One region of the Brenneria roseae subsp. americana genome, then DNA from elsewhere that is predicted to be linked to it. Evidence: predicted binding sites of a transcription regulator. Region 1 holds the regulator's gene; the other holds the start of a gene.

Region 1 (8,129 bases):
GACGGATGACCGATGATTCGACTTTTTCAGGCGCCAGCGTGATTTTCGTGATGACATCTGAGTTTTGACACAGAAAATCGACCAGTTCTTTCTCCGGTTGGCGGATAAACGCGGGATTATGCGTGCCTTTTTTAATAATATTCAACCAGGGACCTTCGAGGTGTAAACCCAAAGCCTGATGACGGTTTTGTGCCAGATAGGCGCGCATGACGTCCACCGCATGCTTCATAAACGCATCGCTGGAGGTAATCAGCGTGGGTAAAAAGTTGGTGCAGCCCGATCGCTGATTGGCCTGCTGCATGATTTCCAGCGTTTTGACCGAAATGGATTCCAGCGAGTCATTAAACTGAACGCCGCCGCAGCCGTTGAGTTGCAGATCGATAAATCCGGGAGCGATCAATGCGCCGCCAAGGTCATGCTTTTTCAACTCGACGGGGAGCGTGCCAACGTGGCAGACACGCTCTATCAAACCATTAGAAATCACGACTGCATGATTATCAAGCACCTGGTGACCGGTAAAAATCCGGCCATTTGTTAAAGCGAACATCATCAACTCCCAGATTACCCCGCCATCTTCCAAGTCGCAGGCGCGTTGGCTGGACAAATTCGTCCTTCGGTTGCCGCGTTACGAGGCGCATGCATGAATCTCGCCCGTGAAGGGCTAACGCCTTGCGTTGTTCAAAACGACAACGTTTTGTCCTGTACCTGAAATCTATTGGGGATATAGATTAAAGATTTTTCATGTTTTCCGCTTCTAGCTCACGGAAGTATTTAACCGTTTTTACCTTCAGCTCCATGGTGGACGATTCATCGCAAACCATGATTGCTTTAGCATGAAGCTGTAGACAGCTGATTGTCCACATGTGGTTTACATTTCCTTCTACCGCTGCCTGCAAGGCCTGTGCCTTGTTGCGTCCGGTAACCAGAATCATCACTTCTTCGGCATCCAGCAGCGTACCCACACCAACGGTCAGCGCATATTTGGGCACCAGGCTCGCCTCACCGCCAAAGAAACGGGAGTTGGCGATACGCGTTTCTTCGGTCAGGGTTTTTATGCGCGTTCTGGAGGCTAAAGACGATGCGGGCTCATTGAAGGCAATGTGTCCGTCGTTGCCCACGCCGCCCATAAACAGATGGATCTTGCCGTAGGATTTGATTTTTTCTTCGTAGCGGAGACACTCTTCTTCGATGTTCTCTGCATTACCATTCAACAGGTTAATATTTTCCTGCGCAATATCAATGTGATTGAAAAAATTCTGGTACATGAAGGTACGGTAACTTTCAGGATGGTCGCTGGGCAGGCCGACATACTCATCCATATTGAAAGTTACAACGTGTTTGAAACTCACCAAACCGGCTTGATGCATTGAAATCAGCGCCTTATAGGCTTCCAGCGGTGAACTGCCAGTAGGGAGCCCGAGAATAAAAGGTCGGCTGGCGCTGGGATTAAAGTCGTTGATTCTCTGGACGATATAACGTGCGGCCCATTTGCCGACTTCCGCTGTGGTATTTAAGGGAATGAGTCTCATCAGTGCTCTCCTGGTTTACTCAATGGGTGATCCCGTCATCTTTTTTCAAGTGGCCGATATGGCGGCTTCCTGCGTTTTCCCGTTCCTCCGGCTATCCTGATTTCCTGGAACGGGTTTTATTGCCGCCTTACCGCACCTTGAGAACGATAGGGAATAAAATAAGTATTAGGCTAAATCGCGCCATTGGCGCGTTTCAATGCCGGGATTAAAACTGAGTATCAGTGTACCTTGTTTTTTTTTGTCTTGAAATAAGTTGGCGTTTTATTCAGGTATAAACTTTTTGTATGCGATTTTTTAGTGATTGTTATCACATAATGCTAGGGTTTAATTTGCGTAGCGAAATATTTTTCTTACACTCCATGCCAAAGCCATACACGATGGTTTGACCCGGCAGTGAGCAAATCTAACCGGCAGTTTTGTTTACCCCTAGGGGAAGAGAGGAAAAGGTGAGTATTCTAGGCTATTTACAAAAGGTTGGGCGGGCGTTGATGGTACCAGTCGCGACGCTGCCTGCCGCCGCTATCCTGATGGGTGTCGGCTACTGGATAGATCCGGTGGGCTGGGGGAGTGAAAATGCGCTGGCGGCTCTGTTTATCAAATCAGGTGCGGCCATTATTGAGCATATGGCGGTGCTGTTCGCTGTGGGCGTTGCGTATGGCATGTCGAAAGATAAAGACGGTGCAGCCGCACTTACCGGTTTTGTCGGCTATCTGGTATTGACCACGCTCTGTTCGCCGGCGGCAGTCTCCATGATTCAGAAGATCCCGGTCGATCAGGTGCCTGCGGCTTTCGGGAAAATTGAAAACCAGTTTATTGGTATTCTGATCGGTATTATTTCAGCGGAACTGTATAACCGTTTTAGTCGGGTTGAATTACCGAAAGCGCTGTCATTTTTCAGCGGACGCCGTCTGGTTCCCATCCTGACATCGTTCCTGATGATTCTGGTTGCATTCATTTTGATGTATGTGTGGCCAGCCATTTACAATGCGCTGGTGGCCTTTGGTGAACACATTCAGCAATTGGGCTCGGCTGGCGCAGGGATCTATGCGTTCTTTAACCGCTTGTTGATTCCGGTTGGTTTGCATCATGCCCTGAATTCGGTGTTCTGGTTTGATGTCGCCGGGATTAACGATATCCCGAATTTCCTTGCCGGGCAGCAGTCCATCGATGCGGGTAAAGCGGTTGTGGGGATCACCGGACGTTATCAGGCAGGCTTCTTCCCCATTATGATGTTTGGTCTGCCTGGTGCCGCATTGGCGATTTATCACTGCGCGCGTCCTGAGAATAAGAACAAAGTTGCCGGGATTATGATCGCGGCGGCATTTGCCTCCTTCTTCACCGGGATCACCGAACCGCTCGAATTCTCCTTTATGTTTGTCGCGCCGGTGCTGTATTTCCTGCATGCGTTGCTCACCGGGATTTCCGTGTTCATTGCGGCCAGTATGCATTGGATAGCCGGTTTCGGGTTCAGCGCCGGTCTGGTGGATATGATGCTGTCGTCGCGTAACCCATTGGCGACGCATTGGTATATGTTGATACCACAGGGACTGGTGTTCTTTGGTGTTTACTATCTGGTGTTCCGCTTTACCATCACTCGTTTCAACCTGCTGACGCCCGGGCGTGAACTGTCCGTCAGCGGCAGCGAAGCCGATGGATATAACGTCAACACGACGCCTGCAACATCCGCCGCCCAGGATTCCAACCAACTGGCTCGTGGTTATCTGGCGGCGCTTGGTGGTAAAGATAATCTGGTTGGGATTGACGCCTGTATCACGCGCTTGCGTCTGAATGTGGTGGATTCCGGTCTGGTTGATGAAGCTCAGGCCAAACGACTCGGTGCCGCGGGCGTTATCCGCCTGAATAAGCAGAGCGTTCAGATAGTGGTGGGGACGCAGGCGGAATCCATTGCTTCTGCGCTGAAGAGCGTCAGCAAAGAGCAATAAACGTCACACAGTGATGGTTTGCTATAAATTTACGGGGTGAGATCACAATCTCACCCCGTTTTTTTCATCATTAATAATTAAATGAAACTAACGGTTGTTTCCCGACGTAGCTTGTTGGATCATTAGCGGTTATATGTCGTTTTAGCATTTGAGGAATCAAGCATGAGTGAGGCTGAAGCCCGCCCAACTAACTTTATCCGTCAGATTATTGATGAAGATTTGGCATCCGGTAAGCATGATCATATCCAGACGCGTTTTCCGCCAGAGCCTAACGGCTATCTGCATATTGGCCATGCGAAGTCTATCTGTCTGAATTTTGGCATTGCACGCGATTACAATGGGCAGTGCAATCTGCGCTTTGACGATACCAACCCGGTAAAAGAAGATATTGAATACGTTGAGTCGATCAAACGTGACGTAGAGTGGCTGGGATTCTCATGGAGCGGTGAGGTTCGCTATTCTTCCGACTATTTCGATCAGTTGCACCTGTATGCGGTTGAGTTGATTAGTAAAGGACTGGCATACGTTGATGAACTGACGCCGGAACAGATCCGGGAATACCGCGGTACGCTGACGTCGCCAGGGAAAAACAGCCCTTATCGCGATCGTACCGTACAGGAAAACCTCGCTCTGTTTGAAAAAATGCGTAACGGCGGTTTTGCTGAAGGAACCGCTTGTCTGCGTGCCAAGATTGATATGGCATCGTCATTTATCGTTATGCGCGACCCGGTTCTCTATCGTATCAAGTTCGCTGAGCATCATCAGACCGGCAACAAGTGGTGCATCTACCCGATGTATGACTTTACCCACTGCATTTCCGATGCGCTGGAAGGCGTGACGCACTCCCTGTGTACGTTGGAATTCCAGGATAATCGTCGTTTGTATGACTGGGTACTGGACAACATTACGGTTCCTTGCCATCCACGTCAGTATGAGTTTTCTCGCCTGAATCTTGAATATGCCATCATGTCCAAGCGCAAGTTGAATCTGCTGGTCGAGGAAAAGGTTGTCGAGGGATGGGACGATCCGCGTATGCCAACCATTTCTGGTTTGCGTCGTCGCGGTTATAGTGCGGCGTCTATCCGTGAGTTCTGTGTTCGCATCGGGATTACCAAGCAGGATAATAACGTCGAAATGGCGGCGTTGGAATCCTGTATCCGCGACGATCTGAACGAAAATGCGCCGCGTGCCATGGCGGTTCTGGATCCGGTGAAGCTGATTATTGAAAGCCTGCCTTCAGACCATGAAGAGTGGGTTACCATGCCAAATCATCCGAATAAGCCGGAGATGGGGACTCGCCAGGTCGCGTTCAGCCGTGAGATTTATATCGATCGCGCCGACTTCCGTGAAGAAGCCAACAAGCAATACAAACGTTTGGTGCTGGGTAAAGAAGTTCGCCTGCGTAATGCTTACGTGGTCAGAGCCGAACGTATCGAGAAAGACGAGCAGGGCACGATCACCGCTATTTATTGCAGCTACGATCCTGAAACGTTAAGTAAAGATCCGGCAGATGGCCGCAAAGTGAAAGGGGTGATTCATTGGGTGTCAGCAGCCCATGCGTTGCCGGCAGAATTCCGTCTGTATGATCGTTTGTTCAGCGTCGCGAACCCGGCCGCGGCGGAGGATTTCCTGTCCACCATTAACCCGGATTCACTGAAGATTACTTATGGATTTGTCGAAGCCAGCCTGGCGCAGGCTGAAGCAGAGAAGGCCTATCAGTTTGAACGAGAAGGTTATTTCTGCGCAGATCGTGTTTACTCCAGTGCAGAGCATCTGGTGTTTAACCGTACTGCCGGCTTGCGGGATACCTGGGTCGGCTAATGCCGAACAGAGTACCCGGTAATATAAAAATAAAACCGCCGAGGCGGTTTTATTTTATGACGGGCGATCCTGCCCGTCACCCTGCGGGCCGTCGCAGGCGACGTTAAAAGTCGCTCCGGCGGATTTTTTATGCGGTCGATTTATCTTCTTGCATCGTGCAGGGTTTCGTCTTCACGGCAATCCCCTGCGCTGCAATGGCCATACAGATACAAACTGTGGTTTGTCAGTTTGATACCATGTCTTTCTGCGATTTCGCGCTGACGCGCTTCAATATATTCATCGCGGAATTCAATGACTTTGCCACAATCCAGGCAAATCAGATGGTCATGATGATGTTGTTGAGTCAATTCAAAAACTGATTTACCACCTTCAAAATTATGGCGGGTGACAATACCAGCATCATCAAACTGATTAAGTACGCGATAAACGGTCGCCAGACCAATTTCTTCGCCCATATCAATCAGTTTTTTGTATAAATCTTCCGCACTGACGTGATGGCACTCTGGGTCCTGCAATACTTCCAGAATTTTCAGTCTTGGAAGAGTGACTTTCAGGCCGGCCTTCTTTAATGCGGTGTTATTGTCAGTCATGCGGATTTAGTCCTGTTGCTTACTTATATCAATGGAGGCTATCTAGCCTATGACATCGGTCGGCTCAAAAAATGTAATAGCGTCCCAATTATAGAACCGTGCATGCAAAATGGAAACCATGGAATGTTAACAATGTTGTCCCTACACCTATTATAGGTATTGACGCAATGTGTTGTTGATAAATGAAGAAACATTCATGCACGTACAAAACCGATGGGTTTATTGTACAGGTTTATGGCGGGAAGTTAAAAAAATGTGTCAATTATTATGAAAGGTTTTTCCTATTGATCTGACCCTGATCGTGCTATCAGGGCCAGAAACAATATTAACCAACCAGCTCTTTCAGGTTCAACTCTTCGCTGATCTGTTTAACCCAGGTCGTTACGCGTTCGCTGGTCAGTTCAGGTTGACGATCTTCGTCAATGGCCAGACCGATGAAATGGTTGTCATCCGCCAGACCTTTCGATGCTTCAAAGTAATAACCTTCTGTCGGCCAGTGCCCGACAATGGTCGCACCGCGTGGCTCGATGATGTCACGAATGGTGCCCATGGCATCGCAGAAGTATTCTGCATAATCTTCCTGATCGCCACAGCCAAACAGGGCAACCAGTTTGCCGGTGAAATCGATCTCTTCCAGCGTCGGGAAAAAGTCATCCCAGTCGCATTGGGCTTCACCATAATACCAGGTCGGAATACCCAACAGCAGGATATCGAAAGCTTCGAGATCTTCTTTACTGCTTTTGGCGATGTCATGAACTTCAGCAACGTCGGTGCCCAGCTGCTGTTGGATCGTCTTGGCAATGTTTTCAGTATTGCCAGTATCACTGCCAAAGAAAATGCCTATCAGTGCCATGAATTAAATAACCTCTTGATTCTTAATGGTATGGTGCCATGTCTCACCCACTTATCGGCTCATAATAACAGACACAACCTGCATGAGAAACTCGTATCGGTAAGGATACGTAAATTGGGTGAGGTTTTATCCACTTCGGTTTGGCGTTGGTTAACACACGCATATTCAAGGCAATCTGGTATGCGAGTGGCAATGTCAATCATGCTGCCATCGTCTTTAAACGAGGGGATGGTTGATGACGCACAGCGCGGTAAGGTTGTCACAGGCATGCGGAATTGGTTGAAGGAGGGAATGGGAAATATCAGGCGGTTATTTCTCATATCCACTTATTCTTTATCCTATTGAAATGTTAGCGTGCGAATGAAATATTAAAATCGGTGTGCTAAAAAATAAAATGTTATATTTTTTGCTTAAAGAATAATGAAATGCCATTTTGATTTTATCTTTTCGTCTTTTACGCTAATTTTGTCACGTTATCAGGTTACTAGCCGGACAATTTTCGGCAAATCATGAGATGTGTGTTGGATTTTTAAACAAATATCATCATGACGAAGATGATAAGCTATATGTAGTATGGCCGTATGAAATTGAAAAGTTTAAATTTTATCGGCAATCGGAATATTATCTTTCGGGGTATGGCCAGACACCTGAAAATCAACCTGACATCGGTGATCTGTGCTGTGCTTCGCCATGGTTGCCGCTCATTGTATCGTCGTACTGTCTGTGACCGGATTTTTTCATATGCTGCGGTTAGTGTCGCTAACCTTCTTCAGCGGCATTTACGATACTTAATATTCTTATATATCTGAAAATTTATGAAATTGTTCTCGGAATAGAACAATAAATTGAAGAAAGGTATCTCCAACGCTAAATATTCTCTGAATTTTGTCGATTAGTCAGCGTGGTCCCTTTTGTTTTCAACACAATGAAATTGAACATTGGGGGAGATGTAACATATTTCATGACATGGTTTTTTCTGAAAACTGTCTGTTGATTAACGATAAAAAGCCATCCTTGTTATTTTAATGCTTAGGTTTGGAGCAAGCTATGAGACTATTAAAAGATATCGCCATTAGAACGGCGATGCTGTGGGTGTTAGGCACCTTTTGCGTGTTATGGGGCGGTGTCTCTATCTATACCATGTTCTCTTTTAAAGAGATGACAGCGACATCCAAGACCAGCAGTTTGCTGGTGCAAAACACGAACTTTGTCAATCAAGGCAACGATCAGTATTTTCGTATGGTCACGCGTTTGGCGCGAGCGGTTGATTATCGCCGCAATGGCGATAATGATTCAGCGGATAAAGAGCAGGCATCCGCTTTGAACGCGTTGAATACTTTAAAATCTGATTTGATCGCGTTTAATGCCATCGATCATGCCGGTCTGGATGATG
Region 2 (8,129 bases), on a different contig from region 1:
TATCTCCAGCGCGCAACGTCGTATGCGCGCAGCCAAGAAGGTGGTGCGTAAAAAACTGACCAGTGGCCCGGCGTTGCCCGGTAAGCTGGCAGACTGCACCTCGCAGGATTTGAATCGCACGGAATTGTTTCTGGTGGAAGGCGATTCCGCGGGGGGATCGGCGAAACAGGCGCGGGAACGTGAGTTTCAGGCGATCATGCCGCTTAAGGGTAAGATCCTGAATACCTGGGAGGTTTCTTCTGATGAAGTGCTCGCTTCCCAGGAAGTGCATGATATCTCCGTGGCGATCGGCATCGATCCGGACAGTGACGATCTCAGCCAGCTTCGTTACGGCAAAATCTGCATTCTGGCGGATGCGGATTCTGATGGTTTGCACATCGCCACGCTGCTGTGCGCCCTGTTTGTCCGTCATTTTCGGGCGCTGGTCCGCGGCGGACATGTTTATGTTGCGATGCCGCCGTTATACCGCATCGATCTGGGGAAAGAAGTTTACTACGCTCTGGATGAAGAAGAAAAAGCGGGCGTACTGGAGCAGCTCAAGCGTAAAAAGGGCAAGCCTAACGTGCAGCGTTTCAAAGGATTGGGTGAAATGAACCCGTTGCAGCTACGTGAAACCACGCTTGATCCGAATACCCGTCGTTTGGTGCAGTTAACCATTAATGACGCTGATATCGATCAGACCATGTCGATGATGGATATGCTGCTGGCGAAAAAACGTTCCGAAGATCGGCGTAACTGGTTGCAAGAGAAGGGCGACAGAGCGGAAATCGAAGTATAACGCTTGGGTATGCGCTTATGAAAGTCACGCTTGAGGAATTGCAGGCTTTTGTCGTGGTGGTCGACACGGGATCGATTACCGCGGCGGCAGAGCAACTGGGTCAGACGACGTCCGGTATCAGCCGGGCGTTGCGGCGTCTGGAAGGTAAACTGGGAACGACGCTGTTGCACCGTACCACGCGACGTTTGTCTCTGTCAGAAGAAGGCGTGATGTTTCTTGAGCATGCGCGAGCCGTGATCCATGCGGTGGAACATGCGGAAGAGCAGGTGCTATTGCGGCACGATCGGCCCGGCGGGCGGTTACGGGTCAATGCAGCCTCTGCGTTTATGCAACATGTCATTGTCCCCCTCGTTCCCGAATTCCGCCGCCGCTACCCGAAGATCATTCTTGAACTGAACACCGACGATTTTATTATCGATCTGCTGGAACAGCACACGGATATCGCGATCCGCATCGGCACGCTAAAAGATTCCAGCATCCATGCCCGCGCGTTGGGGTCGAGCCGCTTGCGCGTGGTTGCCAGCCCGGATTATCTGCGGCGTCATGGGACACCTGCGAATGTTGAGGCGCTGGCGACACATGTCTGTCTGGGATTTACCCAGGTGGAGTCGCTGAATCACTGGCCGTTGCGCTATGGGCTACAGGATTTTTACCCGATTACTCCCGCACTGGCGGCTTCAAACGGTGAGACGTTGCGCCAACTGGCGCTGCGCGGGGAAGGGATTGTCCGCATGTCTGATTTTCTGATTCGGGATGATCTGGCGACGGGCCGTCTGGTTCAGATTCTCAAAGAGGAAACGGTAAATGTCAGTTTGCCCGTCCACGCGGTGTATTACCGCAACACCCAACTGGCGGTGCGTATTACCTGTTTTCTGGATTATCTGAGCGAGAAACTGTCGGAGCAGCCGCTGTGAGCGTTGCCCACAGCGGCGTATTCCCTCAGGCAAAAAGTTTGCCCAGATGCTGACGGTAACGCGCGGTATACGCGGGGATATCCGGTGATTTTATCACGTCATTACAAATGAAGGTCGGCAGCGGGGATAGCCCGATGAACTGATTGGCCTTATGAAACGGCAGATAAACCCCGTCCACGCCGACGCCATGGAAGAATTGATCGGGATCCTCGAAAGCTTCCAACGGGGCGTTCCAGGTCAGGGAAAGCATGTATTTCCTGCCTTGCAACAGGCCGCCAGAGCCGTATTTTTTACTGCTGTCGGCACGGCTGCGGCCATCGCTGGCATAGAGTAAGCCGTGACCTGCGGTAAACACTTCATCAATATATTTCTTCAATATCCATGGCGTGTCCATCCACCAGCCAGGCATCTGATAAATGATGGTATCCGCCCACAGGTAATTCTGGATTTCCTGTTCAATATCGTAGCCGTTATCCACGGTGGTCACGCGCACATCATGACCTTTTTCACGCAGAAAATCGGCGGCGATGTTGGTAAGAGTATTGTTCAGTTCACCTTTGGAGTGAGCAAATGATTTGCCTGCATTAATCAGCAAAATTTTCTGCATAGGTATGATCCCGAATTAGGTTATTGAAAGATGAGTTAGGCCTAGTCTATTAGGTCTGATTGATAAGAAAAATGTGCGGGAGCGCACAACACCATTGACTAAAATACAATAATGCGGGATTAGGTAAACACGTTATTGCCGTCATTTGGGATGGATGGGAAGGGGCGTATCACGGGTCGTGAATATAGGGTAAGAGGATAACCTGCTCTCTTACCCCTGGTTGTATTTGGCGATGCATCAGCATCGCCTTGTTTGACGTGAGATCGCGTTTTATGTGAATCAGAAATCCACATTCACGCCCAGTTGGAAGGTCCGGCCCGGCGCGACAGCCAATTGCTGATCGTTCAGGTCCTGATTGGTGGAATTTTCCAGATTGCGGCTACTCAGGTAATCCCAGTATTTACGATCGGTAATGTTGTAGATGCCGCCGCTCAGCTTGACGTTTTTGGCGACACGGTAATAAGCGGTCAGGTCAACGACACCGTAGCCGGGCACCCGCATATATTCGGTGGTGGATTCGGTGAGATCGCTGCCGCTGTTGTTATAGCTATTACGCGTATCGGTGGACGTGGCCTGTTTGCCCTTGTTAAAGGTTGCGGTCAGCGCCGCGCCGTAGAGCTTGCTGGGATCGTCATAGGCAATGCCAACGATGGCTTTCATCGGCGCTACACTTTCCAGGTCAACATATTTGTCCCCTGAATAGCTGGATTTAGATGCCCCTTCCGCATAGCCGAACGCCAGTCGGGTACTGAAGCCGTTCGCCTGCTCGAACCAGGTGCCAAGATTGAATTTGGCGCTGATTTCACCGCCGTAGATGTAAGCCTTATCACGGTTTTCCGCCTGATAGATCGTGGTGAACTGGCTTGGTACGTTGGTGAATTTTTCCGGGTTGCCGGTACGGGTATAACGGGTATAGGCAATAAAATTCTTATAGTCGTTATAGAAAGTGGCCGCACTCAGCGTAATGCCTTCCACCACCTGGCCCTTCAGTCCCAGCTCGTAGTTATTGCTGGTTTCCGTCTCCAGATCCGGGCTGCTGACGATGGCGTATCTACGGTAAGCCGTGGTGGTACCGACGTTCCAGGCGCCATACAATTGGCCAGCGTTCGGGAACTGGGCGCCGCGCTTGTACTGGATATAAGCGATCAGGTCAGGTTTGATGTCATACAGGAAGCTCAGCGACGGCAGGATTTGAGTATCGCTATTGGAACTGTACATGCTGTTGACTTCATCGGAGTCAGCCACGCTGCTGGCATCAAGCAGATTGGACAGATTTTCAGGCTTGGACTTCTGATACGCCGCACGTACCCCCGGTACTATAGAGAAGTCGTGACCGCCCAGATCCCAGGTGATCGTATCCTGCGCGAACGCGCCCAGCGTGAGTTGGCTGCTGTCCGCCTGCGGACGGGAAATCTGGTTGCCTACCGACCCTTCCTGCGTGAACGGGCGCTTGGTATTGGCCTGACGTGCATTCAGGCCGAAGCTGAAGCGGTGGTTATTCCACTCTTTGCTGGCGCGGCTTTCAACACCGAAAGTGTCGGTATCGTAGTCAGAATAGACCAGCTGCATTGGATAACCGGAAGAATAGGCATCGGGCATATAGGTGTTGTCGTGGGCCTGTGTCTTCTGATAGAAGATTTTGCTGTCCACCACGTCGAAAAATGAGTTGTTTTCCGGCGTCCAGCGATCCGCCAGGCTGGCTCCCCAGCGTCGGGTCTGGCTGCTCTGCTGGGCGGTGCCGATAATCGAACTGCCGGAACTGTTCCAGGTGTCGTAGTGGGTGTGGTTGGTTTTATGATAATAGTCCAGTGTGGCGGTCAACTGATGAGTATCCGTTGCCTGCCAGATGCCGGACGCCAGTATTGCGTTGGAGTGCCAGTTGGCCGGGTAGGCATCAATGGTGCCGCTGTTGTTTTCGGTTTCCTGCCCGTCGCGGCGGCTGACCACGATTACGCCGCGCAGGTAGTCATCACCGGCGGCGGCGGTGATGCCGTTGTGCCAGCTGCGGTTGGAGGAATCATAGTCGCTCTGGTAGCCGAAGTAGCTGGTTTTGTCTGCGGAGAGGTAGTCATCGGCAGATTTGGGACGGAATGAAACTGAGCCGCCCAGCGCGTTGTTACTATTGGTCACGGAAGTGGCGCCGGACTCGATGCCCACGGAACCATACATATAGGGGTCGATATAGTCGCGGCCAATGCCGTAAGTACCCAGGTTGGCGCGTCCCGTATCACTGGCGAGGGAGCGGTCGGTCGCGGTAGGCAGTTCCACGCCATCTACATCAACGGAGACGCGGTTGGCTTCCATACCGCGCACGTTATAGCCGGTATAACCACCGCGGTCGAAACCGCTCTTGCCGGTGCCGGAACCACCGGCAGCGCCAGTGGCGCTGATCAGCGGCTGATAGCGCATGATGGTGCCGAAATCGTTGCCGCCCTCTTTCTGCATATCGCTGGCGGTGATGGTGGTCTTGGTTCCTGCCTCTTTCTCCACTTTGGGAGAATAAACCGTCATTACGTCGCCTGTTGGCTCTGATTCGCTGGCTGAATTAGTCTGTGGGGTTGTCTGGCTATCGGCGGCGGCACTGTTTAACGCGATGCCCGTTAATATACCGGTGAGAAGAATTTTATTTAAATTCTTATTAGTTAACATAGTGATACTCTTTGCTATGGGCTGTCCGACCAGCGATGTCGGTAGACGCGCTGGCAATCAATGGCGGTGGCAGAAAAACAAGCTATAACATTATAAAAAACAAGGTAATGATAACTATTATCATATGATAAGCATTATCATTAACCGTTGCAATAATGATGAATGATTCTTAATAAAACGTTTTAGGCGGGTAATCGGTGGTTGGTGCGGAGGCAGAGATAAAATAAAACAGGCTCCTTTTACGGAGCCTGTCGGTAAACAGATTGTCTTAATATAAGCTGGCTGTGCCGATAAAGCCGAACAACACCGGGTTATAAACGGGTTCAGCCAGCGATGGTGAATTTACACCTGCTCGAAGTGGTATTTGTTGCTGGTTTTAACTCCCCACAAACCGGCGAATACGCTGACAATAGCGCCAATCAGCAGGGCAAAGAATGACCAAAACGCTGCCTGCGCGGCGGCGGAAGCGGCAGCAGCAGCCTGTTCGCGGGCTTTTTGCTTCAGTTCGGCATATTGCTGTTTGGCTTGTTCAATACGGGCTTCGGCGTCATTCAACCGCTGATTGACCAACTGTGCCGTTTTATTCTTGGCTTCAATCAGGTTATCGACGGTTTGATTCACTTCTTCCTGCGACAAGGAAGTATGGTCTGATAACGCTTTGGTTACGCTATCACGATCGACGTCCTGCGCTAATGCTTCCCCGCGTTTTTTCAGCTTTTCGACCAGACTCTGTATAACGTCATCGCTGTTATCCGGGTTGAGCGCAATGGCTTTTATCGCTGCGCCAATTTCCGTTTTCGCCTCTTCCAACTGTTTTTTCATATAGTCTGGATGCAATGACTCAATATCGCTGTTGCGTAATGCCTGCGCCACCTCGTTGGTCATCTGTTCTGGTTGCAGCGTGGTATCCAGATCAAGCTGCTCAAACGCCTTGCTGCCCAGACTGGCGATGCCTTGCAATCCTCCTCCAACGGCGGAGCCCGCGCCGGAAATGGCGTTACCCGTTAATGATGCTACCGAGCCGAGCGCGTGACCGGTGGCTTTCAACGCGCCGCCAAGCAGCATGCTGCCTAAAACGGCGGCAACAATCAGCGACGTCGCCCAGACAAGAAAGCCATGAATCAAGCCATCAACCGCCGCCAACCGCCCGGCAACAAACGCTCCCGCAGCCAGACTGACAATGATGGATAAGGCAGACCAGATCAGGACGGTGGTTCCCACTCCGTCAACTGGCTCGTCAGACAATGGATCGACAATCGAAAAGCCCAGACCGGTGCCGAGCGTAGAGAGGAGTAATGAAACGGCTAACACGGTTACAACACCGCCAATGATGCTACCCCATGATATTTTTTTCGCTACATGTAATTCGTTCGAAATACCCATACCAACCCCTTTTTTTAAGCAATCAAAGCCTCATAGTTCAAGGCAAAATCATTAAGCAAGCTGAAGTATAGTCGCGATTGAAAAAACAAGGTGATTGGTAAACAATCAAACGGCCTGTGAAAGATAAAATTAATATAATTCAATTTGTTAAAATAAATAAAAATAACATATTCAGTGATGATTACTGTTTTTTTTAGCGGGAACGGTATAAATATACCAATAAAACAATTAGTATGATTAATATAAGACAATCGGTATTTCTGATGAAAACGGACTATCGCAGTGGAATGAAGAATCAAGTGATGGTAAAGGGGGGCCATCAACCGTTCAGGGAGCCTTAGCTCCCTGAACGGTTATCCGGCGATGGGATCAATACAGGCTGGCTTTTCCCGTCGAACCGAATAGCGCCATTTTATAGCGGATGACTTCTTTTGCCGCGTTGATGGGCTCCGGGTAGATCACGTTGGGATCCCACCAGGTTTCACGGCTGAGGATTTCACGCGCTTTTTTAAAATAGGCGTATTTCATATCGCTGGAGATGTTGATTTTGCCCACGCCGAGCGTCACGGCTTCGGCAATTTCGGCGTCCGGGTTCGCTGAGCCGCCGTGCAATACCAGCGGGATAGACAGCCGCTGCGAGATATCCCGCAGAATGTGCATTTGCAGCTCTGGCTTCAGGTCTTTCGGGTAGATGCCGTGCGCGGTGCCGATCGCGACCGCCAGCGTATCAACGCCCGTGCGGTTGACGAAATCCTCCGCCTGTTCAGGATCGGTATAAATAACTTTACTGACGCCGCCTTCTACCGTGGTGCCGGTATCGCCAATGGTGCCGAGTTCACCCTCAACGGAAACGCCGACGGCGTGCGCCAGTTTAACCACTTCGGCGGTCAGTGCCACGTTCTCTTCGTAAGGCAGGAGCGAACCGTCAATCATGACGGAGGTGAACCCGCATTGGATCGCGCGCTGGACGTGTGCAATGGAAGCGCCGTGGTCGAGGTGAATGACAAAGGGCACCGGGCTGCGCAGGGTTCTTTCCCGGACATAGGCAAAGAACGTATCGGTAACGAATTCCAGCTCGCTGGGATGAATGGAAATAATAGCGGGCGTATGGGTTGATTCAGCCTCTTCCACCACGGCACGAATAAAGCAGCTATCGGCGACGTTAAATGCGCCAATGGCAAAGTGGTGTTCGCGGGTGGGTTTCAGCATTTCGTGCATGGAAATCAACATGTTTTGTCTCCCTGATAGTGGACGATAGGTAAAGCTTTCCCGCATCAGTGAGGACTCACTGATGTGTCTGACATCAAACGGTTGCAGTGAAACGGGCTACGGTCGGGCGTTAGGCTTTATCGGCGGCGCCGGACCAACTGAGATAGTCGCAAACCACTTCCCGGCAGGCGGATTCCATCATGGCCAGCAAATCAGCCAGCTCAGCCTCGGGATGCGGTTGCAACGCCTGCTGTAGCGTCGTTTTCCCTGCTTCAAAGATCGCCGCGCCGACATTGATTTTCGCCACGCCGTGGCGGCTGACCCGGCGGATATCATCGGCCCTGGTGCCGCTGCCGCCGTGCAACGCCAGCGGAATCGGCGATTCCCGATGCAGAGCGTCGAGGCGATCAAAATCAATCTGTGGTGTTACGCCGGGAGGATAAATCCCGTGGGCGGTGCCTACCGAAACGGCGAGCAGATCGATGCCGGTCTGACGAATAAAGGGCATGACATCTTCCACCTGCGTCATCTTGACGGCGGCATCATCAAGGTCATAAGCCGGGGCGTCGGCGATGTGTCCCAGCTCTCC

What was found. Region 1 encodes Fur, which represses iron uptake genes when iron is present. Its sites were predicted from a motif close to ATAATAATGAGAACNACTATCAA; they were not measured.
Region 2: a site for Fur is predicted at 5,050-5,072, ahead of B4923_RS07890 (TonB-dependent receptor domain-containing protein). Genes of this name have one in related genera too.

The regions. Positions count from the first base shown of each region.
Region 1 is NZ_QDKJ01000004.1:319,010-327,138, reverse strand. It holds gene nagA (N-acetylglucosamine-6-phosphate deacetylase) at 1-547, opposite strand, end outside; gene nagB (glucosamine-6-phosphate deaminase) at 729-1,529, opposite strand; gene nagE (N-acetylglucosamine-specific PTS transporter subunit IIBC) at 1,976-3,472, shown strand; gene glnS (glutamine--tRNA ligase) at 3,635-5,293, shown strand; gene fur (ferric iron uptake transcriptional regulator) at 5,434-5,883, opposite strand; gene fldA (flavodoxin FldA) at 6,209-6,736, opposite strand; gene B4923_RS07345 (methyl-accepting chemotaxis protein) at 7,784-8,129, shown strand, end outside.
Region 2 is NZ_QDKJ01000005.1:88,875-97,003, forward strand. It holds gene parE (DNA topoisomerase IV subunit B) at 1-778, shown strand, start outside; gene B4923_RS07880 (LysR family transcriptional regulator) at 796-1,692, shown strand; gene B4923_RS07885 (NAD(P)H-dependent oxidoreductase) at 1,718-2,299, opposite strand; gene B4923_RS07890 (TonB-dependent receptor domain-containing protein) at 2,579-4,948, opposite strand; gene B4923_RS07895 (CAP-Gly protein) at 5,291-6,331, opposite strand; gene B4923_RS07900 (ketose-bisphosphate aldolase) at 6,701-7,561, opposite strand; gene B4923_RS07905 (class II fructose-bisphosphate aldolase) at 7,671-8,129, opposite strand, start outside.